DNA from 4 places in the Acetobacterium sp. KB-1 genome. Region 1 is predicted to be linked to each of the others. Evidence: riboswitches for the same ligand, from Rfam matches in the RefSeq annotation. Region 1 holds a riboswitch; each other region holds the start of a gene.
What was found. Region 1 has a riboswitch for cobalamin ahead of DOZ58_RS09575 (energy-coupling factor ABC transporter permease). Riboswitches for the same ligand answer to the same signal wherever they lie in the genome.
Positions count from the first base shown of each region.

Region 2: it holds a riboswitch for cobalamin, as region 1 does, so the genes downstream of both, DOZ58_RS16170 (EutP/PduV family microcompartment system protein) here and DOZ58_RS09575 (energy-coupling factor ABC transporter permease) in region 1, are expected to answer to the same signal.
Region 3: it holds a riboswitch for cobalamin, as region 1 does, so the genes downstream of both, DOZ58_RS13575 (anaerobic ribonucleoside triphosphate reductase) here and DOZ58_RS09575 (energy-coupling factor ABC transporter permease) in region 1, are expected to answer to the same signal.
Region 4: it holds a riboswitch for cobalamin, as region 1 does, so the genes downstream of both, DOZ58_RS03570 (AAA family ATPase) here and DOZ58_RS09575 (energy-coupling factor ABC transporter permease) in region 1, are expected to answer to the same signal.

Region 1 is NZ_CP030040.1:2,048,198-2,055,772, reverse strand. It holds gene DOZ58_RS09600 (hypothetical protein) at 1-538, shown strand, start outside; gene DOZ58_RS09595 (response regulator transcription factor) at 742-1,416, shown strand; gene DOZ58_RS09590 (sensor histidine kinase) at 1,429-2,439, shown strand; gene DOZ58_RS09585 (ABC transporter ATP-binding protein) at 2,565-3,332, shown strand; gene DOZ58_RS09580 (FtsX-like permease family protein) at 3,325-5,325, shown strand; cobalamin riboswitch at 5,547-5,728, shown strand; gene DOZ58_RS09575 (energy-coupling factor ABC transporter permease) at 5,897-6,634, shown strand; gene DOZ58_RS09570 (energy-coupling factor ABC transporter substrate-binding protein) at 6,612-6,911, shown strand; gene cbiQ (cobalt ECF transporter T component CbiQ) at 7,116-7,575, shown strand, end outside.
Region 2 is NZ_CP030040.1:3,515,871-3,523,445, forward strand. It holds gene DOZ58_RS16155 (magnesium chelatase subunit D family protein) at 1-36, shown strand, start outside; gene DOZ58_RS16160 (cobaltochelatase subunit CobN) at 46-3,522, shown strand; gene DOZ58_RS16165 (radical SAM/SPASM domain-containing protein) at 3,536-4,591, shown strand; gene DOZ58_RS16170 (EutP/PduV family microcompartment system protein) at 4,679-5,140, opposite strand; cobalamin riboswitch at 5,287-5,472, opposite strand; gene modA (molybdate ABC transporter substrate-binding protein) at 5,650-6,444, shown strand; gene DOZ58_RS16180 (ABC transporter permease) at 6,453-7,274, shown strand; gene DOZ58_RS16185 (ATP-binding cassette domain-containing protein) at 7,271-7,575, shown strand, end outside.
Region 3 is NZ_CP030040.1:2,922,208-2,929,782, forward strand. It holds gene DOZ58_RS13550 (HD domain-containing phosphohydrolase) at 1-166, shown strand, start outside; gene DOZ58_RS13555 (response regulator) at 166-3,105, shown strand; gene DOZ58_RS13560 (flavodoxin domain-containing protein) at 3,096-3,587, opposite strand; gene DOZ58_RS13565 (FMN-binding protein) at 3,610-3,987, opposite strand; gene DOZ58_RS13570 (MarR family winged helix-turn-helix transcriptional regulator) at 4,002-4,466, opposite strand; cobalamin riboswitch at 4,762-4,941, shown strand; gene DOZ58_RS13575 (anaerobic ribonucleoside triphosphate reductase) at 5,059-7,419, shown strand; gene nrdG (anaerobic ribonucleoside-triphosphate reductase activating protein) at 7,416-7,575, shown strand, end outside.
Region 4 is NZ_CP030040.1:762,014-769,588, forward strand. It holds gene DOZ58_RS03560 (nitrogenase component 1) at 1-138, opposite strand, end outside; gene DOZ58_RS03565 (nitrogenase component 1) at 125-1,414, opposite strand; gene DOZ58_RS03570 (AAA family ATPase) at 1,405-2,184, opposite strand; cobalamin riboswitch at 2,331-2,515, opposite strand; gene rffA (dTDP-4-amino-4,6-dideoxygalactose transaminase) at 2,623-3,756, opposite strand; gene DOZ58_RS03580 (ABC transporter ATP-binding protein) at 3,812-4,582, opposite strand; gene DOZ58_RS03585 (ABC transporter substrate-binding protein) at 4,595-5,638, opposite strand; gene DOZ58_RS03590 (ABC transporter permease) at 5,650-6,435, opposite strand; gene DOZ58_RS03595 (FAD-dependent oxidoreductase) at 6,487-7,575, opposite strand, start outside.

The DNA of each region.
Region 1 (7,575 bases):
GGAAGGTAATTATCAGAATGATCTTTTAAATGGGCCGGGACAAGAGTATCTTGATAAGAAGCTCTTATATGATGGCAATTACACCGATAATCGTTATGATGGACAGGGCACGCTTTACAATTATTATGGCGATATAATTTACGAGGGTAATTTTGACATGGGCTATTACGACGAGACGACTGTCCAGAGAAAGGCCCGATTGGATCCGTTTAAAGCTCAGACCACAGAGTTATCTTATGCCGATGTAGTTGAAACGGCTAAAAATGAAACCGGAAATAAGGTCAAGATGACGGGACGGGTTTATCAGGTTTATGAAAACTTTGAAAATCAACACTACTTCTGTGATTTTATCATGGATTTAAACGATGATCCTAATCAAATGGTACAGGTCTATTATCGCTTAAACTCTGGAGAATCCCCCTTTGTTGAAGGCCAAATGGTAACCGTATGGGGAACTGTTGAATACCTTTATACCGACACCACTGATGATGGTCAGCAATACTCCATCCCCAATGTGGAAGCCTGGAGTGTGGAATAAATTTTAGCGATACAAAAAAACTCCCCGTCATGCAATGGGGAGTTTTAACGTTATCGATAAGAACAAATCTGACAGTCGAATTTCAGATCGATTTTGAAATTGGGCTACTTTGATTTATAATGGGAGTTAAGCGGCAACAAAGCGGCAACAAAGCATCAGTGTTTTACTTTGCCCACGGTCAGAAAAGGATAGGATGGTTCGGTATGTATAAAATACTAATTGTAGAAGACGATCAGATTATAGCAAAAGCACTAAAAAATCATTTGGATAAATGGGAACTTGAAACCCAAATCGTTGCGGATTTCCATCATATTATGGATGAGTTTGTGGCCTATGATCCGCAGCTTGTCCTTTTGGATATCTCCCTGCCATTTTTTAACGGCTACCATTGGTGCAGCGAAATCCGCAAGCTTTCTAAGGTGCCGATTATTTTTATTTCGTCGACCAGTGATAACATGAATATTGTTATGGCAATGAACATGGGCGGCGATGACTTTATTGCCAAGCCCTTTGATCTGGCGGTGGTGGTGGCAAAGATTCAAGCTCTGCTTAGGCGGACCTACTCCTTTCAGGGCCAAGTAAGCCTACTGGAACATAAGGGCGCGATTCTAAATCTTAATGATGCCAGCATTATCTATGTGGATCAAAAAGTGGAGCTAAGTAAAAATGAGTTTAAAACCCTTCAAATTTTACTGGAAAATAAGGGCAAGGTGGTCTCTCGGGATGTGATTATGAAACGGCTTTGGGACAGCGACTGCTTTGTGGACGATAACACCTTGACGGTAAATATTGCCAGGCTGCGCAAGAAATTGGAAACAGCCGGGCTGGCCGATTTTATTGCCACTAAAAAAGGCGTCGGCTATTTAATTGGGGATTAATCGAGGTGTAAAATGAAAATATTATTTGTATTGGGTGCTTACTTGAAAAGTCGGATTAAGGTAATGGTCGCCTTTGTCTTATTCATACTTGTCTTTGCCATGGTATATGCCCTGTATTATTTGCCGCTGGAGCCGATTGTTTATAGTACTGAACTGGTTATGGCTCTGGCCGTTGTTTTTGCCGGTCTGGATTTTGTGCAGTTTTATCAAAAGCATCAGCGCCTGACAGAGGCGATCAGTAGGGCCACCGCTGGGGTGGGGGAATTACCAAAGCCTCGGGATTTGCTGGAAGTAGACTATCAAACCCTGACCCGGGTATTGGCGGAGAATCGGGCTGAGCTGATCTCCCAGTTCGATAACCGGCAAACGGATATGATTGACTACTACACCTTATGGGCCCATCAGATTAAAACCCCTATCTCAGCAATGGGACTGTTACTTCAGACGGAGGAAGGTGATAGGGAACGCACCAGCACCTATGCCCAGGAACTTTTCAAAATTGAACAATACGTCGAGATGGTGCTCCAGTATTTAAGGCTTGAAAGTATGTCATCAGATTTGCTGTTGGTTGAGTATGATTTGGCAGACCTCATCAGACAGGCGGTGAAAAAATATAGCATTATTTTTATCAATAAAAAAATATCGTTGGAGTTGGAAGAAATGAATTGCCGTGTTCTAACCGACGAAAAATGGCTGATCTTTGTTCTGGAACAGATTATTTCAAACGCTCTGAAATACACCAATCAGGGGAAGATATCCATTTATTTGGATGAACATTCAGAAAAAAACCTAATTATTTCTGACACCGGTGTTGGAATCAGAGAAGAAGATATTAAACGGATTTTTGATCGGGGCTTTACCGGTTACAACGGCAGAATGGATAAAAAATCTACCGGCATCGGTCTTTACTTGAGTCAGCAAGTATTAAATAAGCTCTCCCACGTAATTACTGTAACCTCCCAGGTGGGAAAGGGCACCCGAGTCAGCATTGATCTGGCCACTAAGCGGTTTGAAGCCTTATAAGACAACCTTACAAAAGTGTAAGATTAGAAGTCGAAATGTAAGTCGAAGCGATGGCAGGGCAGCTGCGTTTCCTTTATACTTTAGTTGTCGATAAGAAAATTTCAAATCATAGAGGGAGAAAAATAATGCGATTACTCGAAGTAAAGAATTTAAAAAAGATCTATACCACCCGGTTTGGCGGGAATCAGGTACAGGCGCTGTCTAATGTTAGTTTCTCGGTTGAACAGGGCGAATACGTGGCCATCATGGGAGAATCCGGTTCAGGAAAAACAACCCTGCTCAATATTCTGGCATCGCTTGATAAACCCACCAGTGGGGAGGTGTTTCTGGACGGTAAAAATATTGTCACTATCAAAGACAGTGACATTTCGGCCTTTCGTCGGGATAATCTGGGTTTTGTCTTTCAGGACTTTAATCTTTTAGATACCTTTTCGATTCAGGATAATATCTTTTTGCCGCTGGTATTGGCTCAGAAAAAATTTGAAGAAATGAACAGCCGGATTAAGCCCCTTTCGCAGCGATTAGAAATCGAGGAACTGCTACAAAAATTCCCCTACGAGGTTTCCGGAGGGCAAAAACAGCGGGCCGCAGTGGCCCGGGCACTGATTACCGAGCCCAAACTGGTGCTCGCTGATGAACCCACCGGTGCCTTGGATTCCAAGGCGGCGATGAATCTGCTAAAGATCTTTTCAACCATCAATGACCTGGGTCAGACGATCCTGATGGTTACTCACTCAGTGGCAGCAGCCAGTCATGCCAACCGGGTGTTATTTATCAAAGATGGCGAAATATACAATCAGATCTATCGGGGTTCGATGAGTAACGACGACATGTATCAGAAAATATCCTTTACCTTGTCGATACTGGCAACCGGAGGTGAGAACCTTGAATAAGTTTTTTTATCCCAAGTTGGCGCTGGTCAATTTAAAGAAAAACGGGAACACCTACATCCCTTATATACTGACTTGTATCGGATCGATTATGGCTTTTTATACCATCGTTTCAATCCAAAGCAATAAGGGATTAGACGCAATGCAAGGTTCGGAAAGCTTGAAAATATTATTATTCCTCGGGATTATTGTTATTGGCATTTTTGCGGTGATCTTTCTCTTCTATACCAACAGTTTTTTGATTAAACGACGAAAAAAAGAACTGGGATTATACAGTATTCTGGGAATGGAAAAGAAGCATATTGCCAGAGTGTTATTCTATGAAACGCTATTTGTGACGGTAATCAGTTTGAGTTTAGGGCTCCTTGGTGGGGTCCTGATTGGGAAACTGATGTTTCTAATCCTTCTTAACCTTGCTCATATTAAAAGTCCACTTGCTTTTAAGATTGATCAGATGGGTTTGTTATATACGACGGTTGTATTTCTGGCTATTTTTGGCTTGACCCTATTAACTAATTTTTTGCAGGTAAAGCTTACCAACCCCATTGATTTATTAAGAGGTGGGGAGCATGGTGAAAAAGAACCAAAATCTTCATGGCTGATGACGCTCATCGGCGTGATTTCGCTGGGAATTGGCTATGCGATTGCTTTATCAGTGCAAGATCCCATTGAAGCGATACTGCTTTTCTTTGTGGCCGTTATTTTTGTCATCATCGGAACCTATGCTTTGTTTACAGCGGGGAGCGTCACACTGCTAAAATGCTTGAAGAAGAATAAAAAGTTCTATTACCAGTCCCGAAATTTTATTTCAGTTTCCGGGATGATTTATCGAATGAAACAAAATGCTGTCGGTCTGGCTAATATTTGTATTCTCAGCACCATGGTATTGGTCACGATCTCCACGACGGTATCCTTATACATCGGTCAGGAAAGTATGCGGCGGGATTACTATCCCATGGATGTGAGCTTTATTGGTGCGGCTGAAACCACCGATTTTTCGGAGATTGAAAAAATTGTTGTAGCCGAAAAGACCAGTGCCAAGGTGGAAACAACAAATGAACTGTCTTTTGATATGAGTACCTTTACGGCCTTTAAGGAGGGCAGCCATTTTCTGCCGGATATGGTAACGGATGAGAACTTGGATCTAACGTATTATAATACGATCAGTAAGATTACCACGGTACCGCTAGAAGATTACAACCGGATGACGAATCAAAACAAAACCCTGGCAGAAAATGAAGTAATGATTTTTTCAGCCGGTGAGAATTACCAGGAACAAACCGTGGTTTTTGGCGAAAATCTGTTTTTGGTGGTTGAACAGCTCGAATCAGTGCCGATGGACTTCAAAAAGAAATTGATTACCGGAAATAGCTATTATATCATTGTCAATGACGAACAGATGATGTCGACTATTTACACGGCCATGAATGCCAATAAAGACAATGCTGACAGTGAGTCACCAGCGATTCATCACGCCATGATGTTTAATCTCAGTGGCAGTGAAGATAATATTAACCATTTTTCAAAACAGGTGAGGGCTTCGGTTAGTCAGCTCAATCCGGATATTGAGATAAGAAATATTTATGAATCACTGGCAGAACTTTATGGAATATTTGGTGGTTTTTTATTCCTGGGTGTATTTCTGGGCTCCCTCTTTATGATGGCCACGGTGTTAATTATCTATTTTAAACAGATTTCTGAAGGTTATGAAGACAGCGAACGGTTTGTCATTATGCAGAAGGTGGGGATGGATAAAACCGAGGTTAAAAAAACTATTGGCAAGCAGATCTTAATGGTATTTTTTCTGCCCCTGGCCGGAGCCATCATCCACGTGGCTTTTGCCTTTCCGGTTATTACTAAAATGTTAGCCGCCTTCCGGCTGACCAATATACCCCTAATTCTTTTATGCACGCTTGTGGGGGTTGTTGTTTATGCTTTAGTGTATACTGGGGTTTATCTACTCACGGCCAGATCCTATTATAAGATGATTCATTAATAGTTACAACGATTGGTTAATAAGAATCCCTCCCAGTTCATTTAATTAAAAGATCAGTGTTGCCTATCGTAATAGGGGCAGTTAATGGGCCTTATTGAAGGTTTGTAAAAAAATAGAGGGAGGCATCAAAGCTACATGTAAAACTGCTTTTAGCCTTAATTCACTTAAAAAAAACTGTACATTTATCGTATCCATGTTATAATATAACCACAATTAAATAAAAATGTAAAAAATCATTTAGGATGAAAAATTTCATTGAGGGAATCTGGTTAGAATCCAGAACGATCCGGTCACTGTAATTAGTTATGTCTCCTTAAATTGGCCACTGGGCACGTTTTGTCTGGGAAGGCGAGGAGAATAAAAGCTATAAGTCAGGAAACCTACTAATATGATGTACTAAAGTGTCCTTCCAGGGAAAAGGGAAGTTAGTAACATTAACAAAAGTTGGTTCTTGGTGTGAATCATAGAATTGATGGATATGTGTAATGATAAAACCTTTTTTCCCATAGTATTGTGGGGAAAAGGTTTTTTTTCGGTAAATTATCATAAAATGGAGGTTAGCATGGAGAAAATGAAAAAAACCATGACCGTTGTGGGAATCGCGTTTTTAATGGTTGTTTTGGCTGCCCAGCCTGTAAACGCTATGCATATTATGGAAGGCTTTTTACCCATTGGTTGGGCTGTTTTCTGGTGGGTGCTAGCCCTGCCGTTTATCGCCTTCGGACTCTATCAGGTTGGGAAGATATTCAAAGACAAACCTGAGCAAAAAGTTCTTTTAGCCATAGCAACGGCTTTTACCTTTGCCTTATCAGCGTTTAAACTGCCTTCGGTAACGGGGAGTTCTTCTCATATGACAGGGATCGGCTTGGGCGCGATCCTCTTGGGACCCTTTGCCACTGTAGTAGTTGGTACCATTGCGCTTTTGTTTCAGGCGCTGCTGCTGGCTCATGGCGGGCTGACAACTTTGGGTGCCAACGCCTTTTCGATGGCAATTGTCGGATCTTTTGTGGCTTACGGGATTTACAAAGGGCTGTCAAAAATCAATGTTCCCAAAGCCTTAACCGTTTTTTTAGCCGCCTTTATTGCCGATCTGGCAACCTATGTAACCACCTCCATCCAGTTGGGACTAGCCTTTCCGGACCCGGTCGGGGGGATTGTAGCTTCCGTTGTTAAGTTCTTAAGTATTTTTGCGATTACCCAGATACCACTGGCAATTATCGAAGGCATTTTAACCGTACTGGTGGTTAACGCCATTTACCAATATAAAGAAAAGGGGATTATTTCAAATGAAACTCTCACCGATAACTAAGGTTGTTCTGATTTTATTAATTGGCGCACTGATTATTATCCCTCAGATTGCTTTGCCGGACGCTGAGTTTTCAGGCGCAGATGATGCTGCTGGAACAGCCATCACCGCAATCGATGAAAATTATGTGCCCTGGTTTGAAAGCTTGTTTGATCCCGGCGAGATGGAAGAAAACCTATTCCTCTTCCAACAGATTTTAGGTGTCGGCGGTCTGGGAATCTGCTTTTTCTACCTTTATAAAAAGTCGAAAAAAAATGAAAAAGCCGATAAATCAGTGTAAATAGTAAGATAAAGCAGTACCGACACTTGTTACATCATGTTGTGACCTAGGGGTCAGACCCTGTGCATCAAGGCGGACACGGCGGGAGCCTGTCCGAGCTTGCAGTATACATCAGATTAACAATTGGTCGGTACGGGAGTTTGTCACCAACCTGAAGTCCGGCGACTTATATAAATATTAACTGCATCTTAGAAGGAGACAACCATGATTGATCGTTTTGCCCATACCAATAAACTAAACAATGCCAATCCTACTGTGAAGGTAGTGGTTTCGTTAGTCATGCTCCTTTCGGTTTTCTTCATCAATGAACCCCTGTATATGGCAGGGGTTTTTGGTGTTATGGTGGGGTGTACCCTATTGTGGGCAAAAATTCCGGTGCGGATTTATCTGCATACCCTGATTTTTGACTCCCTCTTTATTATCCCCGGAGCCCTGGCGTTATTGTTTACCATCGCCAGCGGAAGTCGTGGTAGTGGTGATTATTTATTTGCATTTAACTTTTTTCAGTTTACCATCGGTATCACTGCCACCAATCTGGTGCTGGCCAGCCTGGTTTTCTGTCGAGCGATGGCAGGAGTTTCCTGTATGCTTTTTTTAATTTACACAACCCCGGTGATGCAGATCGCCGGAGTCATGAAAAAAGCCCATATCAGCAATACTTTTT
Region 2 (7,575 bases), 1.5 Mb from region 1:
GCTGTCCGGGATCTTTCCAAAGAATCGTCATTTTAGGGGGAAACAGTGAGTAATCAAGCGAACAGACGGATAAATAAAAAACAGAGCGATTTAAAACAGACCAATGGCGTCAGGGCGTCCGCCCACCAAGAAGGCAAATTAAAATCAGGCGAGCCAGCTGATTCCGAAAATTTTTCAAAACGCGTTCGGGATGGTATCTTTCATCCCGATACAAAAATTGTTTTTTCGAGCTTGGCGGCTTATCAGAATTGGTATCGTGGTTTGGACGATGCCCAAATGGTGGTAGGCATTCTAACCCACTACGAAAACTGGATTAAGAAAAAAGCGGCGGTGGAGGAAGCCTTAATTCGGGAGTTGGAGGTTCAGGGGATTCGGGTGATCCCGGTTTTTAGTTATTCGTCAGCGGATGAAGAAAGTGGGGTAAAAGGGTTTAGAACCATTATCAGCGATTATTTTTCCAGCAATGGAAAACTCAGCATTGATGGACTCATTAATTTTCAAATGCAGGCCGCTACCGGAAATACGCAATCCGGAGACTTGTTTTCTCAAAGTGTGGCTGTTTTTAAGGAAATGAATATCCCGGTTTTTCGGCCGGTTGTCAGTCGGCTCCAGAATCAGCAGCAATGGGAAGCGAATTTAGCCGGTCTTTCGGCGGAAATATCCTGGGCCTTTACCACCAGTGAAATGATGGGGATGATTGAACCGATTATTATTGGTACCCGCAAAGATACTCAGGATATGCTGAAGATGACGCCGATTCCCGAGCGGATTTCGCGGCTGGTTGCCAGAATTATTCGACGCATTGAACTTAAAAAGGTGAAAGCTGCTGATAAAAAAATCGTGTTAATGCTACACTGTTCACCCTGCGCGGGCGTTGAAGCGACGCTGGGATCAGGGGCCGGGCTTAATGTCTTTGAAAGTGTGGTGCGGATGTTGAAAACCTTGAAAGCCGCAGGCTACCAGATAACGGACATTCCCGCCGATGGACCGGCTCTTAAAAAAATGATGCTGGATAAAAAAGCCTATCAGGATTTTCGTTGGACCACGGTTGAGGACATTGTCAAGGCTGGCGGTGACATCTATCGGATGCCACTGTCCGGCCGGGGCGGATACAATCAATTCTATGAGAACTTGGACCCGCTGCTCAGAGCGTCGATGGAAGCAGCCTGGGGACCACCGCCCGGGGAAGGGATGGTTTTCGAGAATCAGCTGGTCATTACCGGGCTGAATTTTGGCAATGTGTGGGTGATGCTTCAGCCCAAACGGGGCTGTTATGGCCCGAAATGTACCGGGGAAGTCTGCAAGATTCTTCATGATCCAGCCTGCCCGCCGCCCCATCAGTATCTGGCCACCTATCGCTATATCGATGAGTTGTTAAAGGCCCATGCCGTAGTTCACGTCGGAACTGCTGGCAGTTTGGAGCATTTGCCGGGAAAAACCAATGCGTTGTCAGAATTCTGCTGGCCGGACGTGGTGATTGGCAATCTGCCTAATTTTTATTGCTATAATGCCGCCATCGGCGTCGAAGGCGTGGGTACCAAGCGCCGTAATTATGCGGTGGTGCTTGATTATCTGCCCAGCTGTCTCAATACCGATTATACCCGGATTGAAGTGATCAATGAGTTGGGAAACTACCTGGAGGCGGTTGATGTTCAAAGTCAGCAGGTTGAAGTGATGCAGAATAGCATTGAAAATCGCATCAATCAGACACCGGAATATTGCAAAATCGTTGAAAAAGAAGTGGCATTTTTAGAAGGCGTAAAAAAACTCAAGGGTTTACTAACTCAGTCCATCACCCATTCCTTTGAACAGGAGAATCATATTTGGGGAGAGGTTCCCAAACTCAGTCATCAGGTATCCTATATCAAAGAATCAATTGATGGAACCAGCTTGTATGCATCGCTGGTGAAAAAAGACTGTATCGATGACTATACCTATCATTCGGAAATGTTGTTGTTGATTTCTGGTTTGCTCAGCCCGACTAAAACTGCAGAACTCCAGTCGCACCCCAGTGATGTGATGGTACCGGGCATTCTGGAAGCGGCGGTGCTGGAAAATGAAATAAAAAACAACCAAAGCAGTTTGATGAGTGTTGAAAATGAATCAAGGGCCCTGATCGAGGCCTTGATGGGGGATTACATAGAGCCGGGGCTGGCGGGCTCACCCCGGGATGGACTGGGGCGGATTATGCCAACCGGGCGAAATTTTTACTTGATGGATACCCAAAAAGTTCCCACCAAATCGGCCTATGCCATTGGGGTGGAAATGGCGGATCAATTAATTCGTCAACATCAAAAAGACACCGGACAATTTCCCGAAAAGGTGGCCATGAACATGATTTCCACCGACATCTCGATGACCAATGGAGAACAGCTTTCTCAGGTTCTGGCCTTATTGGGCGTTACACCGGTCTGGAATGAATCGGGGATTGTGATGGATGTCAAGGCGATTCCATTAGAAGCACTGGGACGGCCGAGAATTGACGTGATCATCCGGATTTCCGGCGTTTTAAGAGATTCCTATCCCGATCTGATTGCCTTGATGGATCAGGCAGTGCAAATGGTGGCTGTGCTTAACGAACCAGAAAGCTTAAATTTTGTTCGCCGCAATGCCTTAAAAACAATCAATGAACTGGCAGGAACAGAAGAAGTGGCCCAGGAAACGAGGTGGCGGCGTGCCACCATGCGGATCTTTGGCGACAAGCCGGGAACCTACGGCTCTGGCGTAGATCTGGCCTTAAAAGCCAGTGCCTGGGAGTCGGAAGATGAGTTGGCCAAGGTGTTTACCTCATTTTCGGGTTATGCCTATGGCGATGGTTTAAACGGAGCGGTGTCCCATAAAGAATTTGTGGATAACGTTAAGTCGGCGGAGCTTGTTTTTGAAACCTCAGTGAGTAATCGGTATGACCTGCTTTCATCTGGCTATAGCGCTTCGGTGATCGGCGGTTTTAACATGGTCAAAAATCAGTTTGATCAGGATGCGCTCAAACAATATCACGGGACCTCCAACAATAAAGAAAAGGTAGTTATTACAACAATGGCAGATGAGCTCAATCGCATTGTCGAAGGCACCTTATTTAATCCGCTCTGGAACCGCTCAGTAATGGACAAGGGCTATCGTGGTGCCGCCGAGGTAATGCGAAAGGCGCAAACCATTTTTAGCTGGAAGTGTACCACCAAAAATGTTGATGACAGGGCTATTGATGAAATCGTTAAGACCTATCTCGGTGATCCGGAAATGGCAAGCTGGCTTAGCCAGGAGAATAGCTTTGCCATTGAGGAAATGTCAAGACGATTTCTGGAGCTCCACCAACGACAAAAATGGAATCCTAGTCTCGAGGCATTAGAAATTTTAACAAATATTTATATGAAAATTGAGGGTGATATGGAAGAGCTGATGGAAGAATCCCAGGGTGATTACCAGGGCGGGACAATCGAAATTGTCGGTCACCAGGATGTGGAAGCATGGAACAAAAGTATTCAGGAAGTGGATGCCCTGTTCGATTCAGAGAAAAGTCTGTAAAAAGAAGTGATGGGTGAGATCACAATTTTTAAGACGTGTAACGGAGGTGGTTATTATTTCAAAAGAAAGTGTGCTAATTGTCCTTTGGACTACCGGTCGCTGTAATCTGGCCTGCGAATACTGTTATGCCGGTTTAACCCATCTAAAAGCGGATATGGATTTTGAGACCGCGGCTCAGACGCTGGATCTGTTTTCCGATCATTATATGAAAATTCAGTTCGCCGGGGGAGAACCGCTGCTGAACTACCCTTTAATCTGTCAAGTGGTTTCTTATGTGAAGGAAAAAAATTACAATGCCAGCTTTCAGATGCAGACCAACGGCATCTGCATTACCCCGGAGATTGCCGTGGGCCTGAAAAAAATGAGGATTGCCTTAGGGGTCAGTCTTGATGGTCCCCCGGAGGTGAATGAGTTTACCCGGGGAAGGACAAGAGACGTGATTGCCGGGATTGGGTGTCTGGCTAATGAAGGAATCAAAATCAATCTCAACAGCGTGGTGACCAGTCACAGCATCACACAGCTTCCCAAGCTGGTCAGTTTCGCCTATTATTTGGGTAATGTAGGCGGGATTGGCCTTGATTTATTGCGGGATGCAGGGCGCGCCAGAGACCAGCGGGCGATCATCAAAAAAGCCACCCCAGAGCAAATCAAGACAGCGTTGACGAAAATGGTTGAGACTGCTGAGGAATTATATCGGCTGACTGGTAAAAAAATTGTGATCCGTGAGGTTCATGAAGCGAAGCAGCGGTTGAAAATGACCTCGTGCAACAAGGAATACTGTTATGCATCCTGCGGTAGATCCTATGTCGTGCTGCCTTGTGGCGATGTTTACCCTTGCGGATCACTAATTGAAAATCCGAAATATTTTATGGGGAATGTGGTAAAAGCGCGCCCCTTAAAAAACGTTGTCATTGTAAAGGCAGAATCGCAAGGCTGTAAAACATGTGACTATTATAGCATCTGTCCCGGGGGCTGTCCCTCGCGCCTGATCTTAAATGATGAAAAAAAACAGGACACCTCGCTGGACTGCGTGTTAAAAAAGGCCGCCTTTGAGCTGGCCAGACAATAACAAGGCTTGGTGAAGTGGGAAACGATTAAGACGCAAGTTTAGCAATCATATCGCTGTTTGAAAGTAAGTCTACGGCAGGTCGTTTGCTTAATGATCAAAAGCGACATACGCCTGAATAACCGTCTTAAGTTCAGAGACCCCTTCGCCGGTCAATGCACTTACCGGGTGAATCTTATCAGGGTGGACTCCGGCATAAGTCAGGTAGCGTAGACTTCGCTTGAGGTTACAGTGTTTATGATCAATTTTGGTAATAACCCCAATTACGGGGATGTTATAGGTACAGACAAAATTAGGTGGAACCGAGTTTTGGTGATCGGTGCTGGAATTAATTAGAATAATCAGCCCCGCATCACAGGTTACATTAATGGCCTGAGGACGAAAACAGGGTAATTCAACAAATTCGCCAGGGGTATCAATAAAATGATCAGAATAACTGACCTGCTGGGTTTTCCCATAGGTAATAAATTCATTGGTCAGCCGTAAAAATAGGGTGGTTTTACCGCTACCGATCCGTCCGATGAGGGCGATGCGATTTTTATTATTGGCCATAAATAAATCCTCCAGTCTGCAAAAAACAAAAAAACCTTTTTTAAAAAAGGTTTGCAAATACGGAGTTGTTTCCGTGACGCCTGCAGTTGATCGGTGGGGCGTCATTTCGTTTTATTCTCACATTTTGCAGCCTTCTTTGAAGCTTCAAACAGATCGTGTTTTGACAAAAATATCCTGACTCAGAGGGACATCATACACACAGCCTTCTTGGTTAACCCAATGACTGAATGCGTCCATATTCTTCTCCTTACAGTAGCAAAGAAACTGTCGCGGATTTTTACCGCGTTCCTTTTGTAAACACTTTTTCTAGTTTATTATAGTCTAAAATCGGTCAATAATCAAGCACCTTGATCATTTTTAAAAGGACCAAGGATTAATACAAGTGAAGAAATTTGGCTGCTTGCGAAGAAAAAGGGTTGGTTACTTGACATATGCCAATAACCTATTATATAATTCAAAACATATCTAAACGTTACAAAACAATACTAAAGTAATGAAAAGGAGATGTGATGAAGAGCGTTAAGAATTGGTTAGTGGTATTATTGGTAATGGGAATAATTATCAGCTTGGTATCAGGTTGTAGCAGTAAGGCTGACGGAGCGCAAGAGAAAGTTGCTGAAAGTCAAAGTCTCGCTGGTCAAATCTTGTTTGTGTACTGTGGGGCTGGCATGACCAAGCCTTTCGGGGAAATTGCCGATAAATTCAAAACAGAAACCGGTTGTGAAATGGAAGTTGTTTATGCCAATGCGGCCCAGCTTCAGAATCAGATTAAGACAACTGGTGAAGGGGATTTGTTTATTGCCGGCTCCGCTGATGAATTGGCACCAGTTAAAGATTTTGTTACAAAAAGTAAAGAACTGGTCAAACACATCCCTGTATTGGCTGTAAAAAGCGGAAACCCACTGGGAATTTCCGGCTTAAACGATCTAGCAAAAGAAGGGGTGGAAGTTGTGCTGGGTGATGGCGATGCCACGCCAATTGGTAAGATTGCCAATAAAGCGTTAACAGATCTGGGGATTTTAAGCAATGTCAATGTCATTGCCCGGGCAGCCACAGCACCGGAAATATTTAATGCCCTGTCCGTTGATGAATGCGATGCGATTATTGTCTGGAAAGAAAATGTGACTGGTTCCGCCACCGAAATTGTCAAGACAACGGATCTGGATACCTATGTCAAAAAAGTTCCGGCGGCACAATTAAGCAGCAGTAAAAATACCGAAACACTGGATGCGTTTATGACATTCTTAGATTCGGATTCTGCAAAAGCGATATGGGAAAACTATGGATACGAAGTAGTTAATTAAACGATCTGATGAGGGAACGATTTTCAGTATTTAGTTTATTTGAAATCATTACAATCGTCATTACGGTCATAGTTATTAGCTTTACCTCAGTACTGATAGTGGCAATCGTCTTAAAAGGGTTACCCTATTTGGGTCAGGCATTTTATTCAGAAGAAGTGCAATTCGCTGTTAAAATGAGCCTGTTCACCGCAAGTATATCCACAATCATTTGTATGGTGCTCGCCATTCCCACCGCATATGCATTAACACGGACTGCGTTTCCCTTTAAAAAACTGTGTCAGATGATGATTGAACTGCCATTATCGATGCCCTATCTGGTTTTGGGTCTTAGTTTATTAATTATTTTTTCGTCAGACTTTGGTAAGGCCCTTAAAGAGTTGGGATTTAAGGTTGTCTTTGATAAAAATGGTATCATTATTGCTCAAACCGTTGTCAATCTTCCCTATGTAGTCCGATTTATTCGGACCGCATTTGAGGAAGTTGATGAGCGACTGGAGTTTATTTCCGGCAGTCTGGGAGCGACGAAGTGGGAACGCTTCATAACCATTACCTTACCGCTATCCAAGAATGCCATTATCACAACTATTATTTTAGCCTGGTCAAGGGGCCTCGGCGAATTTGGGGCGACGCTGATGTTAGTAGGAGCCACCCGGATGAAAACAGAAACCCTGACGACATCCGTTTATTTAAATCTGGCAACCGGGGATACCGGTGCTTCCATGGCATCGGCAACAATTATTCTGATTATTTCGCTGATTTCTCTTTTTCTGACCAACTGGATTGGCAGGAAAAATCCCCAGGAGAGCAGGATGAAGGACGTGAACCGATGATTAATACAATGGTTGAAATTAAAGACTACTCCATTAAATTAGGAACCTTTCAATTGAATAATATCAATTTAAACATTCGTGAAAAAGAAATCTTTGCCGTGCTGGGCAGAACCGGATCAGGTAAAACTGTTCTGCTGGAGTCCGTGGCCGGTTTTTATCGGAAATTCTCTGGTGAAGTGTGCATTCAGGGAAAGCCGGTAGTCAAAATTCCTTTAGAGAGGCGGCAGATTGGTTTTGTTTATCAGGATTTCGGTCTGTTTCATCACATGTCTGTTTATGAGAATATTACTTATGGATTAAA
Region 3 (7,575 bases), 870 kb from region 1:
TTATAAACCGGCTTATGATTTTGACTACAGCATTGATTTGATCATAAGCGAAAGTGGCAAGCATTTTGATCCTGATATCGTGGTGGGATTTTTGGAAATTAAAGAGCAGGTAGCTGAGATTTCCCGTAAATTTATACAGGAGATCCATGAAGTGGAGACATTGTGATGAAAAGGTTGGGTCGCTTAATCATGTTACTTATCTTGATTATCGGTTTCCCTTCTTTTTGTTATGCCCGTGATGATAGCATCGATTGGACAGCAGAAGAGCTGGCCTTTATGGAGGAGCATCCGGTGATCCGCCTGGGCGTTGATCCGATGTTTGTGCCCTTTGAATTTTTTGATAACGATGGCACCTATCAGGGTATTACCTCAGATTATCTTGAAATAATCAGCGAAAAAACAGGCTTAGAGATGCAAGTGATTAAAGGGCTGACCTGGACCGAAGCTTATGAAAAAGCCCTTCATGGTGAGGTCGATATGCTTCCGGCGATTTCTAAAACGTCGGCCAGAGAACAGTATTTTTTATTTTCAGAACCGTATTATTATTTTAAACGGGTTATTGTTATCAGAGAGTCGACCGAAAATATCAGTAGTATTGAAGATCTATACCGGCAAACGGTGGCAGTTCAAAAGAATAGCTCCCATCACAGCTATCTGGCCGAGTACCCGCAGATTAATCTAAGCCTGTACGATTCCGTCGAAGCGGCCCTAACCGCCGTTGCCAACGGCACAGAAACGGCTTTTATGGGGAATCTGGCGACCACCAACTACCTTATTAATTCAACCGGTTTGACCAATTTGAAATACGTTGCTTTTGAAGCCGAGCAACAACAGGGGTTATATTTTAGCGTGCGTAATGACTGGCCGGTGCTGATTGGCATTATTGATAAAACCCTGGCAACCATTACGCCGGAAGAGCGGATTGCCATTAACAGTAAGTGGGTTGGGGCCACGGTGGAACCAGATTACGGACCCATTTATCAGGCGATCCTGATAATCAGCGGGGTGATTATACTAATCTGGCTGGTCTCAATTTACTGGATTTTGAGACTGCGAAGAGAAATTGAAAAGCGTAAAAAAATTCAGACGGATCTGGAACAGGCCAAACTGGAAGCCGAGGCCGCCAATAATATCAAATCCAGTTTTTTGGCACGGATGTCCCATGAAATCAGAACCCCTCTTAATGCGATTACCGGTATGGCATATCTGGTAAAGAAAACGCAGGTAACCCTGACCCAGAAGATATATTTAGATCGCATTACCCAATCGGCCAATACAATGCTCAGTATCATTAATGACATTCTTGATTTTTCAAAAATTGAAGCTGGAAAAATCGAATTGGAGTGTGTTGCGTTTAATCTGGATCTGGTGATTCAGGATGTGATTAACATTGTTTCTTATAAAATTGAAGAGCAACAACTTGGCTTTAAATTGAGTAAGGATCCGAAAATACCAAACTGTTATTTTGGCGATGCTAAACGGATTGAACAGATTTTACTAAACCTGATCAACAATGCCACCAAGTTTACAATGACTGGGGAAGTCGCGGTTGATATCCGATTGGTAGCGCGAGAATCCAATTTTTACCACCTCGCCTTTACGGTTAGTGATACCGGCATTGGCATGTCTGATGAACAGATAAAAAACCTTTTCGAACCCTTTGCCCAGGGTGATGCCAGCATTAATCGTCGTTTTGGTGGTACCGGGCTGGGCCTTTCGATTGTTAAAAGTCTGGTGGAAATGATGAATGGAGAGATCGCGGTTTACAGTACAGAGGGCGAAGGTTCAACGTTTATCGTTGAATTATCATTGGAAAAAGATCAGATAAAAGAGCAGGAATATGAACAACAGGTCTCATCCTTGTATTTCAATGACATTAAAACGCTGGTACTGGAAAAGACCGGCGCAAATATGAATATAATTGACAGTTACTTAGGCGCCTTTGGGATGCATTGTGAACTGACAACTTCTCCGGCCAGTGCCGTCAATATGCTGGAGTTGGAAAATGGTAAGTTTTCAGAGCCCTTTGATCTGCTGATTCTGGATTATGATACCCCTGCCGGCGGTGGGTTCAAGTTTGTGGAAATGATTCAGGACAACAGGAAAATCTTGAAAAAGCCCAGGGTTATTATGCTGTTGCCAATGATGCGGGAAGACTTGTTTGATAAACTGGATAGCCAGGGGGTGGATATCGGTATCGGAAAGCCGATTATCCCATCAGTTTTATACAATGGTATTCTGGAAATTTTCAGAACCAAAGCCATTGTCGCCAATCAGGTATTTAAACAGGAAGATAAGGATAGCCTTGAAAATAATTATGGTATTCTGGTAGTAGAAGACAATAAAACCAATCAGCTTATTGCAAAATCATTACTGGAGCCGGCGGGATTCCGGGTCTGGTTGGGTAATGACGGGCAAGAAGGGATTGATCTGTTTAAGGTACATCGCACAGAGATTGATTTAATTCTAATGGATCTGCATATGCCAGTACTTAACGGTTATGAAGCAGCCCAGCAAATCAGGGAACTTTCGGTTGAGATTCCGATTGTGGCCATAACGGCTGATGTGATTGAGAGGGTTAAGGAAAAATGCGAATCTTATGGTATTCATCACTATATCAGTAAACCCTTTAATCCCGAAAAATTTGTGGAAACCATCCGAAAAATTGCAAGCGCTGAAATAAAGGGCAAAGAAAACAGAATTAAAGAAGCTAACAGCCAGAGCATCGAACAAAACAGCCGAAAAGTGGCGGATGCCCCGGTGCTTGACCGGGAAGAAGGACTCCGATACATGGGAGACAACGCGGTACTTTATGAGCGTGTTTTAAAAGCCTATTTCAATGAAAATCAGGAAGTGATAGCAAATCTGGATTTTGCCATCAAAGCTGAAAGCTTTCAGGAGGCAGCCCAGATCGTTCATAAGGTTAAAAGCAGTTCTGGAAGCATTGGTGCCAAACAACTGTTTGAAATCGCCAAAGACTTCCAGAAAGCACTTGAAAGCGGGGCAGAAAAAGAAATCATCAATTTCTATTCTCAGTTTGTGGCGGCTATGAAGCTACTGCTGGATACAATCGAGCCAGTTGAAGATAGTGGCGGTCAGGAATGAGTATTGATCGTATTTGCCATCCGAAGAATGCTTTCGGGCAACGGCTTCATCGGAGACGTGTTATCCTTTTGGGCAGACTTCTCGACCATGTTTGACACGAACTTATGAAAAAACTTCATTTTATCCGGTCTCATTTCGCCACCAAAATTATCGAGAGTAAGGGCTTTTTCGAGCAGAATGTCGGTAAAAGAGTCTTTAAAATAAGTATCAATTGTTTCAGCCGAACCACAGGAGATAAAAAAGCCCAGAGTTTTGTTTTTCAGTTCATCTAAATGTGAAAGACAGTATTTCTTTATTTTCTTGTCAATCTGTCCAATGTAAATAGAACCGCCGATTAAGACTGTATCGTAGTCGTCCAGAGCGGGAATTTTATCGGAATTGATATTGACGAGTCGGGTTTCTCCGTTTAAGTTCTTTTTTAGTTCTGCGACGCAGTCCGCGGTAAAGCCATATTTACTGGCATAAAGTATCATGGTTTTCATGGGCATTTCCTTTCTTTGCATCTTATTGAGTTAAGGCATTTTCAATGGATTTGAGATAGGCTTTGCTGGTAACCGTGGCACCGCTGACTGTATCGACAGTGGTATTTTGTATTTTAATGACTTGGTTGATAATCGTACTGGTCACATCTGGAGATTCCATGGTGACGGATTTGACCACATCAATTGATGTAATCTGATGATTGGCCACACTGACGGCAACCTCATTGGTCCAACGTCCAGATTCGTAAACACCGGCATAGGTGCCATCTTCAATTTTTTGTAGATCCACCGGATTGATTGCCAGGTTTTCCCCGGATTCCAGGCCGCTGGTGAGATAAAAAAATCCGCCGGCACCTACTAGTACCAATACGCCCAGAATAATAATCATTGCTTTTTTCACGTATTTTCCTCCTGTTATCTTGATTCTTGATCCATCTTTTCCAGGTTTGTCAGTATCTTTGCAAGGGTTGACCGAGTCATAGCCAGCTCCTCTGCCGAGATGCCGTTAAATAATTTTTCAGTAAAAATCACTGCTTTCGCCTGACTTTCGTTACCGAAAGAATCGACGGCGTCGGTTAGTTTGATCCGGGTGATTCGGGCATCTTGAGGGTCTTTTTCCATAACAATGAAGCCTTTTTGTTCTAACTTCAGAGCTACCTGCTTGACGTTCTGATGAGAACTGCCCATTCCTTTGGCGACTTCTTTGATGGTGGGGTTATGATCAAAGGTATTCGCAACGACAATCGTGAGCAGCCACTGCTTGGTTGTTAGATTGTATTCTCTTAGTTCCCGCTCCAGTTGGGTGGTCATCTGGTTGGCAACGACTTGAACACTGCCAAAGATAAATTTTTGATCGGTCATTGAGTCGATATGGTCCAAAATATAACCTCCTCGCTTCTATTAAGGTAAGACCTTACCTTAATAGATAATACCTTACCTATTTTTGTCTGTCAATACTTATCAGCCGAATATATATATTTCTGAAGAAAGTTAAGACTAGCAAAATTTGAAAGGGTTTGCAAAAAATTTAACGGTAGAAATTTTTAAATTTATGTTATCATAAACAAGCGAAAAAGTTCACGATAGGGATGATGTTACTTGATTGAAATAGTGATTAACGTTTGCATTATAAATCAGTTTGACACTACATCTTGTATGTGATAAAATACAAACAACAAAATAAGGAGATAATGGTGCTGTGCCAACAGGTGCAGTTTGGGGGAAGCAGGTGTGAATCCTGCACGGTCCCGCCGCTGTAATGGTGAGATGTTAAAAGAAAATAAACAGGTTAAGCTGTTTGTTTCTGAACGTTCAAACCGGAGTCAGATTACCCGCCGTTATTAAATGCACCAGACTCTACGCGTGATAGAGGGTGTTCAATGTATCATTATGCCTCTTGACCACGCCGTTGAGGGGTTTTTGCATGCCTAAAACAACAAAAAGACTAGCAGGAAAGAAGGAAACGACCAGAATGATTACAAAAATTAGAAAAAGAGACGGACGAGAAGCCCCGTTTAACATTGAAAAAATTGCCAACGCTATTTTCAAGGCAGCCAGTGAAATCGGCGGCCAGAATTATCAGACGGCCATGGATCTGGCCGAGCGGGTTACCATTTATATTGAGCAGGAAATGAATACGAATGCGCCAACAGTGGAAGAAATTCAGGATGCGGTGGAAAAAATCCTGATTGAAACCGGACACGCCAAAACGGCCAAGGAGTATATTCTATACCGGGCTGAACGAACCCGAATTCGGGAGATGGATACCCGGCTGATGAAAATATATGAAGACCTGACCTTCAAGGACGCTAAGGATAATGATGTAAAACGAGAAAATGCCAATATTGACGGGGACACCGCTATGGGCACGATGCTGAAGTACGGGTCAGAGGGCGCCAAGCAGTTTTATGAAATGTTTGTCTTGAATCCAGAGCATTCAGCCGCTCATAAAGCCGGTGAAATCCACATTCATGATATGGACTTTCTAACCCTGACGACGACCTGCACTCAGATTGATTTGGAAAAGCTGTTTAAAAATGGTTTTTCTACTGGCCATGGACATCTGCGCGAACCCAATGATATTCAAAGCTATTCGGCTCTGGCCTGCATTGCCATCCAGTCGAACCAGAATGATCAGCATGGCGGACAGAGCATTCCCAATTTTGACTATGCCATGGTTCCGGGGGTAAAAAAAACCTTTGTCCGGCTTTATCAGGAGAACCTTGCCAAGGCCTTAACCTTATTAACAGAGACAAAGAATGCCTTAGCAAAGGTTAAAGCCATCGGCACGGACATCGAAAAGAAACTGGGGTTAAGACCCGAATTAAATCAACCCAAAGGTTATCAAGAAGCAGAAGCCCGGAGCCTGGCCCAATGGATTGTTGACGCCAATGTCATTAACCGGGTGCAAGGCTTTGCAATGGAAAATGCCGAGCGGGAAATCGACCGTAGTGTCTATCAGTCAATGGAAGCGTTTGTCCATAACCTGAACACGATGCACAGCCGAGCCGGGGCCCAAATCCCCTTTAGTTCGATTAATTATGGTATGGATAGTTCTACCGAAGGGCGGTTGGTGATAAAAAACCTGTTGCTGGCTACTGAGGCTGGTCTGGGCAATGGGGAGACGCCGATCTTTCCGATTCATATTTTTAAGGTCAAAGAAGGGGTGAACTATAATCCCTGGGACCCCAATTATGATTTGTTCAAATTGGCCTGCCGGGTTAGTGCCAAGCGATTGTTTCCCAATTTCTCCTTTCTGGATGCACCCTACAACCTGAAGTATTACAAAGAAGGTCAACCGGAAACAGAAATAGCCTATATGGGCTGCCGCACCCGGGTGATTGGAAATGTCCATGATACCAATCGGGAAATCACCTATGGCCGCGGGAATCTGAGCTTCACCACCATTAATTTGCCCCGTATTGCCTTAAATAGTCAAGGAGACAAAGAACTGTTTTTTATTGAGCTGGATAAAAAAATTGATTTGGTTATTGATCAATTACTGGAACGATTTGAAATTCAGGCCCATAAAAAGGTCAAAAATTTTCCCTTTTTGATGGGACAGGGGGTTTGGATTGATTCCGATGATCTTACTGAAGAGATGGAAATCCGGGAAGTGCTCAAACATGGGACCCTGAGTATGGGCTTTATTGGACTGGCGGAATGCCTTGTCGTTTTAACCGGAAAGCACCATGGGCAAGCGCAAGAAGTCCAGGAACTGGGGCTGGCAATTGTGGGCCACATGCGAAAGCGAATGGATGAAACCAGCCAGCACTATCAGATGAACTTTACCCTGCTGGGCACGCCGGCAGAAGGTACCGCCGGACGATTTGTCAAGCTGGATAAAACTATTTTTGGCGATATCCCGGGTGTAACCGACCGGGAATACTACACCAACTCTTTCCACATCCCGGTTTACTATGGAACCAGTGCTTACGACAAAATCAGACTGGAAGCACCTTATCATGAGCTTACCAATGCTGGGCACATTACCTATGTGGAAATGGATGGCGACCCGATGGATAATCTGGAGGCCTTTGAAAAGGTGGTCCGAGCGATGAAGGAAGCCGGTATTGGCTATGGTTCCATTAACCATCCGGTGGACCGGGATCCGGTTTGCGGCTATACTGGAATTATCGGGGATGTTTGCCCGAGTTGCGGTCGGTCAGAAGGAGAGCAGAAATTTGAACGCATTCGCCGAATCACCGGTTATCTGGTGGGCACTCTGGACCGTTTTAACGATGCTAAAAAAGCGGAAGTTAGAGATCGGATCAAACATTTTAATGCTGCTGAGCAGATTGCTACTGGTGAAGCAATGGAGCAATTGCAATGAGTAAAAAAGTAAGAATCGCCGGAGTGGTCAAAGAATCCATTGTCGATGGGCCAGGCATCCGCTTTGTGGTTTTTGCTCAGGGATGTCCGCACCAGTGTGAGGGTTGTCATAACCCGGCGACCCATGATTCTAACGGGGGTAACCTGGTGGACGTGG
Region 4 (7,575 bases), 1.3 Mb from region 1:
TTCTTTTAACGATTCCAGCAAATAGCGGGTCGTGCCCTCCGGCCCGAACTCCACAATCACCAGCTCCCTGACGCCGCTGAGGGCCCACAGCAAACCCATCCGTTCCGATGGGACGGGATAATTGTTAGAAAGATACATCCGGTGCACCTCCCGCTAAAACTGATTTGACCGCCGCCAGTGCCCAGGTGATCGCTTCATAGCCAATTTTTCCCGGTGGCACGAGTCGTTCCAGGTGCAAGATTCCCAATTGTTTTAAATAATCCACCGGTCCAAAACCAATGTATAAATCCGGTAAAAGTTCCGGCATCAGACTGACTGCCGCATTGGGATTGGCTACGTAATTCACATAGGGATCCCAACCCTGATCGAGAATCCGATCAATCTGCTCCTGACTGTTATCCGTGAGCCGATAGGCGTTAATCAGCAGTGGCACCATTCCCAGGGAGGTCAGAAATGCCGCCGCTTCAAAGGCATCCGGCGGCCGACCACCATTGACAAAGCTTTTTCCGGCCAGCACCTGCCGCGCCTCTTGCAGCTGCGAAACGGCGTTTTGATGAGCTTTTTCAATTATTTTTTGAATCGAGATACCCAAATGTCCTGCCAGCTGCTGGTAACCTGATCGGATCTTATCCAGCTCAAAAGAGGGTTCAAAGAAAACGTAGGGAGTGCCAAACTGGTCTTCCAAGGCCATTGCCAGTTCCCGACCGACCTCGCTGGTGACGATATTCAGGGCCGCCGCCGGGGCGCTCTGAAGGGCTTCAATGTTACAGGGTTCCGGAATGATCAGATGAAGCGTAATCCCGTTTTGCGTAAGCAGTCCCAGCAGTTCCGAATCCTTCAGAGAGCCTTCGATTCCGGCATGAAAATTTCGTCCCAACAGATTAACCGTTCCCGGTTTGACCGTTTGCGGTTTCATCAGCCGGACCATTGCTTTCATGGTCTGGGACACCGCCACCCCAAATTCATTGCAGTTTCGGTCATAATGGGCCACATGAATGGGCAGAATCGGAATGCCACATTCCTTTTCGGCGGCTTGACTAATGGCTTCCAGATCTTCACCGATAATTTCAGGAATGCAGGTGCTGACTAAAAAAATACAACGGATCCGGGGATCTTTGGCGATCTGCAGCAAGGCTGTCAGGATGCCATCGCGACTGCCAAAAATAATATCGGTGTCTTCAAAGACACCGGCAAAAAACCGCTCGTAGCCCGGTTCTTCACTGTGGTAGATGCAGCTGTTTCGGGCATACCAGGTGCATTCAGCCGTTCCGACGACCAGGACAGCCGCTTCTCTGATCAGCGGCGCTGCTACGGCCACCCCGAAGGTTGGACAAAAAACCCCACATGAAATAGCCACCGACGCCCCATAAATATCCTTATTATGGTTAATTTCTGACAGTCTGTTTAAACGCATGCTGCTGCCCTCCCGGCGGTTTTTTCACAGTCAAACAATTTATCCGCCAGCGCCGCATAGGATCGCGCCTGAGGGCTTTCCGGAAAGGCCTCAATCACGGTTTGATGTAAGGCTTCGGCCTGTTGCACCAGTGGATCGCGTTCAATCGTGTGGAGAATTGCGGTGTCAATTTCCCGGGCGGACTGAGCAACAATAGCCGCTTCATTGACAATCCCCTTCTTATTGAGGATCAGCCCCTTCAGACTGGCATATCCCCGGGAACCAAAAGATCGCACCGCAGCAGCAATATTATCGGCGGCATAAAGCGACATGCTTTCTCCCGAAGTCACAATGCAAACGCTGTCGGCATAGCCATTACGGATCGGCATGGCAAAACCGCCACAGACCACATCTCCCAACACATCGTAAATGACGACATCCGGGTTATAAACATCATTGGCTTTCAATTCAGCCAGTTTTTCAAAGGCCGCAATAATTCCCCGACCGGCACAGCCGATTCCAGGTTTTGGTCCACCAGCTTCGACACAGAGGACCCCGCCACTGCCAGTAAATACAAGATCAGAAAGTCTCGTAGCTATATCCTTATCCCGAATCACTTCCAGCACTGTCGGGATGCGTTTTCCGCCAGTCAGGTTGATGGTTGAATCTGATTTAGGATCACACCCGATCTGCATCACTGTTAACCCTTTTTGGGCCAAAGCCGCGGAAAGATTGGACACCGTGGTTGATTTTCCAATTCCCCCTTTACCATAAATCGCTATTCTTTCCAAAATTTACCTCCATTTTTTCCTAAATAAAAAAACCGCAGTTATCATAATGACAACTGCAGCTCCGTATTTATGCTGAATTTAAAATACAAAGAAATGGCATCGCTACGCCTTTCTTTGTTCTTCACCTATTCTGTAATCACGCAGAATAAAAGAATATCCACACAGGCAGGTTTTCTGACTCAAGCGTCTTCATTTTTCCTACCTTCCCAAATGATCAGTGGTATTCCTGGAAAAACTCCTCTTATACAGCGGCGGTACCGTACAGGATTTTCACCTGTTTCCCTATTATGCCGGCATTGCTATGCCAGCCACCTCTATTTCTGATTTAATTGTATGCCTAGTATACAACTAACCAGTTACCGCGTCAAGTCTTTTATTTAGTCTCAACAAACATTTCTGATGCCGATTTTACGACAATATCGCCGATATCTTGCAGGGTTAACGTTTATAAAAGGCGACAATTTCTGCGACCACCCGCTCCAGCTCTGGCTCCGAAAGGCTAAAGTATAATGGCAGCCGCAGCAACCGCAGGCTTTCGTTGCTGGTAAAGCGGTCGGCACCGTGAAAGCGTCCGAATTTCTGGCCGCCGGGGGTTTCATGGAGGGGGGTATAGTGAAAGGCGGTACAGATCTGATGCTGCTTGAGCCAGTGAATCAGATCGTTCCGTTCCTGCTGACTGGCGGTTTTGATATAAAACAGATGACCATTATGCTGGCAGTGTTCCGGCACTACCGGCAGCTCAATATAGCCAGCCGCAACCAGCGGTTTTAACCGTTCATAATAGTGCTGCCACAGGTTCAGCCGCTGCCGGTTAACCATTTCGGCGGCTTCCAGCTGAGCCAGAAGATGAGCCGCGTTGAGTTCGCTGGGTAAATAGGAGGAACCCAGATCGACCCAGGAATATTTGTCCACCCGGCCCGCCAGAAAATCATGGCGGTTGGTGCCCTTGTCGCGGATAATTGTGGCCTGCTCGATTAGATCCTCGCGATTAATCAGTAGGGCGCCACCTTCCCCCATGGTGTAGTTTTTGGTTTCATGGAAGCTGTAACAGCCCAGATCTCCGATGCTTCCCAGGGCTTTATTTCTGTAGCTGGCCATCACACCTTGCGCCGCATCCTCCACCACCAACAGATCGTGGCGTCTGGCAATAGCCATAATCGCATCCATCTCGCAGCCAATGCCACCGTAATGGACCGGCACCATCACCTTCGTGCGGGACGTGATAGCGGCTTCAATCAGGGTTTCGTCAATGTTTAAGGTATCCGGCCGGATATCAACAAAGACAATGGTGGCACCGCGCAGGGCAAAGGCATTGGCGGTGGTCACAAAGGTGAAGGCCGGCATGATCACCTCATCTCCGGGCTTGATGCCGGCCAGCAGGGCCGTCATTTCCAGAGCCGCGGTGCCGGAGTTCGTTAAAAAAGCCCCGGGGATCTGGGCGTTTTGACACAACCAGTCCGAACAGGCTTTCGTAAAAGGGCCATCCCCACCAATCTGATGATTTTTAGTGATGGCCGCTTTTATATATTTTATTTCGGTTCCCAAATAAAGGGGCATATTAAATGGTATCATGGTCATTTCCTCTTTTGTCTTAATCTGGTGAATGATTGGGGACTTGACCGGTTCTTTAAACGTCAATCAAATCCAGGATTTCTTCTTTCAGGGCCAAATAGCTTGCATCCACTTGAACCCGTCCGGTGCGTTTATCAACCCGGTCACAAAAATCGACGGTAAATTCCTGAATAATGGTGCCGGGACTTTTGGACATCACCAGCAGGCGGGTGCCCAGCGACAGGGCTTCGTCCACATCATGGGTGATCATAAAAATGGTGTTCTGATCATCCTTCCAGATTTTTCGCACCAGTTGCTGCATATGAATCCGGGTCAGTGCATCCAAAGCGCCAAAGGGTTCATCCAGTAGCAGAATCGCTGGCTCATTGGCCAGTGCCCGGGCCAGCGCCACCCGCTGTTTCATCCCCCCGGACAGTTGAAAGGGCGGCTGATCGGCCACCTCCAGCAGATGCACCTGGGTCAGATAATGGTTGGCAATCCGGGTGATCTCGTCTTTGGGAAGCCCTTTTATTTTAGGGCCAAACTCGACATTTTTACGGACACTCATCCAGGGATAAAGAGACGCCGACTGAAAAACCACACCCCGTTGACGGTCCGGCCCTGAAACCGGCTGACCCTGCATTAAAAAGGTGCCCTCACTCGGCAGGGTAAACCCGGCAATAACATTAAGCAGGGTGCTTTTTCCGCAACCCGAAGGTCCCAAGACACAGATGAAATCATGCTGATTGATCTTCAGATTTACCCCATCCAGGGCGCGGACGGGTTCGTTTTCGTTGGGGTAATCCACGGTTAAATTGTCAATTTCGATAATCAGCTCGTTTTTCATCTTAATCCATCCTTATTCTAATGACATCTCAATATACGTTGAATTAATAAAAGCGTCAAATTCTTCCTGGCTTGGTGAATTGTCAATGGATTTCTGGCTTTGCAGAAAATCCGCAGTATCTTTCATGATTTTAGAAAAATTCCCGGGCTTACCGACAGACCCCATATAATCTGATCCCAGTTGTTCCTCCGGCGTCAGCCAGATTGAACCGGTCATCTGCATCAAAGCATTTTCGGCGGTGATACCCAGTTCAGCCGCTACACTTTCGGCCGCTTCCTGCGGATTGCTGCGGTAAAGATCTCCACCTTCACTGAGGCCTTTTACAAAACCGGCGACCAGATCCGGATAGTTTTTAGAAAATTCTTTTCGAACCAGACAGACATTAGCTGTGACATAGCCTTTTTTTGCCATCTCTGCACTGTTAACCAGGATGCTGCCATTTTTTTCGAGATCACCGAGGGTGGGTTGCCAGGTATAAGCAGCGTTAATATCACCCCGCTCCCAGGCGGCCACAATTTCCGATGTTTGCATGTCAAGCAGTTGCACCTGATCTTTTATGCCAGCTTCTTTTAAATAATTAAGCAGACTATAATGAGCGGTACTGGCAAAAGGGGTGGCAATCTTCTGACCGACCAGGTCTTCTGGTTTAGTGATATTAGAGCCATTCTTCACCGCCAGACCTTCGATTTCCCCCAGCACCTCATGAATCCAGATCAGTTCCACATCAATACCCCTGGACAAAGCAATAATCCCATTGGTGTTTCCCATGGTGGCAAAGTCGATACTGCCAGAAGCCAGGGCCTTGTTGGCATCTACGCCAGAGTCAAAAACGATAAACTCATAGGGTACACCCAGTTCATTAAAATAAGCGTCAAAGATATCGCGTGTCTTACTCACCGTCTCATCATTGGGTACCCGCAGATAACCGATATTCACTTTCTTTGGTAAGGCGCCCCCATCATTCTGACTTTGACAGCCGCTAAACAGCCCTGCCACTACAACCATAATTACCAGCACTGCCAGCACCCAGACCTTATTCTTTATTACTCTTTTCATTTCCTAACCTCCTATTGATATCCCTTCCAAAAGACAATTTTCTTTTCCAGGGCCTTCAGCCCTTGATCAATTAGGACTCCTGATATCCCCATAATGATAATGCCAACAAAAATCACGCTACTTTTTAAATACCGGGAAGCATCAATAACCATCCAGCCCAGACCGGATGTGGCCGCAATCATCTCCGCCGATACCAAGGTGGTATAGGCTACCCCCACCGCCGTCCGAATGCTGGTGAAAATATCCGGCAAACAGGCCGGAAAAACGATCTGAAAAAACAAATCCTTACCGCTGGCTCCCAGAGACTTGGCACTGAGCAGATACTCAACCCGGATATTGGACACCGCCGACACACAGGCAATGTAAATAGGCGCAAATGCAGCCAGATATAAAAGCGTAATTTTAGATGACTCATCAATCCCCAACCAGAGAATAAGCACTACATAATAAGCCAGTGGCGGCAATGGTCGATAAAACTGTACGACGGAATCCACAATCGCTCCAAACTTACTGAAGTAGCCGCTAAATAATCCCAGTGGCACAGCCGTAACAATGGCCAATACTGAAGCAATAAAAAGCCGAAACAGACTGATGCCCAGATGTTCCCATAGACTAATACCATTATAACCGTCTTTAATAATCGCAAAAAAGGTCTGGACCACTTCCCCGGGTGATGGCACAATCAGGCTTGAAACGAGATTAAACCGGGTAATGATAAACCAAACCAGAAAAATAAAGGCCCAGGTCAAAAGCGTCAGCATCCGATGGTTTTTGTCAAAATCCTTCTTGTTCTGCATGCGTCCTCCTGATTTCTGGGCCTTTAGCCTGTTGTTTATTTAAGTCTTATCTTAACAAAAATTATAGTTCGTTACAATGGGTTTGCGATTCTTTATCTGATCATTGAAATATTCATAGGTACAAATTCCCAGGAAGGAACCTGAAATATTAAAAATATTGTCAAAACCCAGCTGTCCCAGCGCCCGAACCATGTTGTAGCTACGTTGGGCGCTACGGCAATGGATGTAAACGGGTTGATCTTTGGGAATCTCAGCCAGTCGCTGACGGAATTGACTTAAGGGGATATTTACTGCATTGATCAGATGACTTTTTTGATATTCATCCGGTTCTCTGGCATCGATGATAAAGGCATTGCTTTCTACCAATTGTCGAGCCGCGGTCACCGGTACCTGCTTATAATCGCCATTGAGAATATTGAGGGCAACCATGGCGGCAAAATTTACTGGATCCTTAGCAGTACTAAAGGCTGGTGCATAGCAGAGCTCCAGTTCTTTAAGATCTTCTAAGGTAGCACCCATGGAAATCATCCCGGCAACGACATCCACCCGTTTGGTGGCATTACCCCGACTGACAGCCTGGGCCCCGATCACCTTTCCGGTAGGCACTTCATAAACCAGTTTAAAAAAGAAGGGATTCGCATCAGGCATGATGCCAACAATATCGCTGGGAATCAAGTAAACCATGTCATGGGGAATACCGCATCTTTTTGCCATGGATTCAGTTAAACCGGTAGAGGCCACGTTCATTTCAAAAATCTTGATGCAGGATGAACCAATAACGCCGTTATTTCGGGTTGGTATCCCATACAGATGATCGGCAGCCGCTCTGGCCTGTTTCTGAGCTGGGCCAGCGAGCGCCAACTTTGTTTTCTTGTGGGTCAACTGATGATACACTTCAACGGCATCACCTACCGCATAGATGTTTGGGTTACTGGTCTGATAGTGGTGGTTCACCAGTATCGCTCCAGTTTCACCAATTTCAAGTCCGGCTTGCTGGGCCAGTCGGGTATCTGGAGTGACCCCGATGGCCATTACCACGGCCTGGGCTTTTAGCGTTTTTCCGGATTCCAAAACGACTGCATCGTCACCAATGGTCGCAATGGCATCTTCTAAAATCAGTTCTACCCCATTGTCCATCAG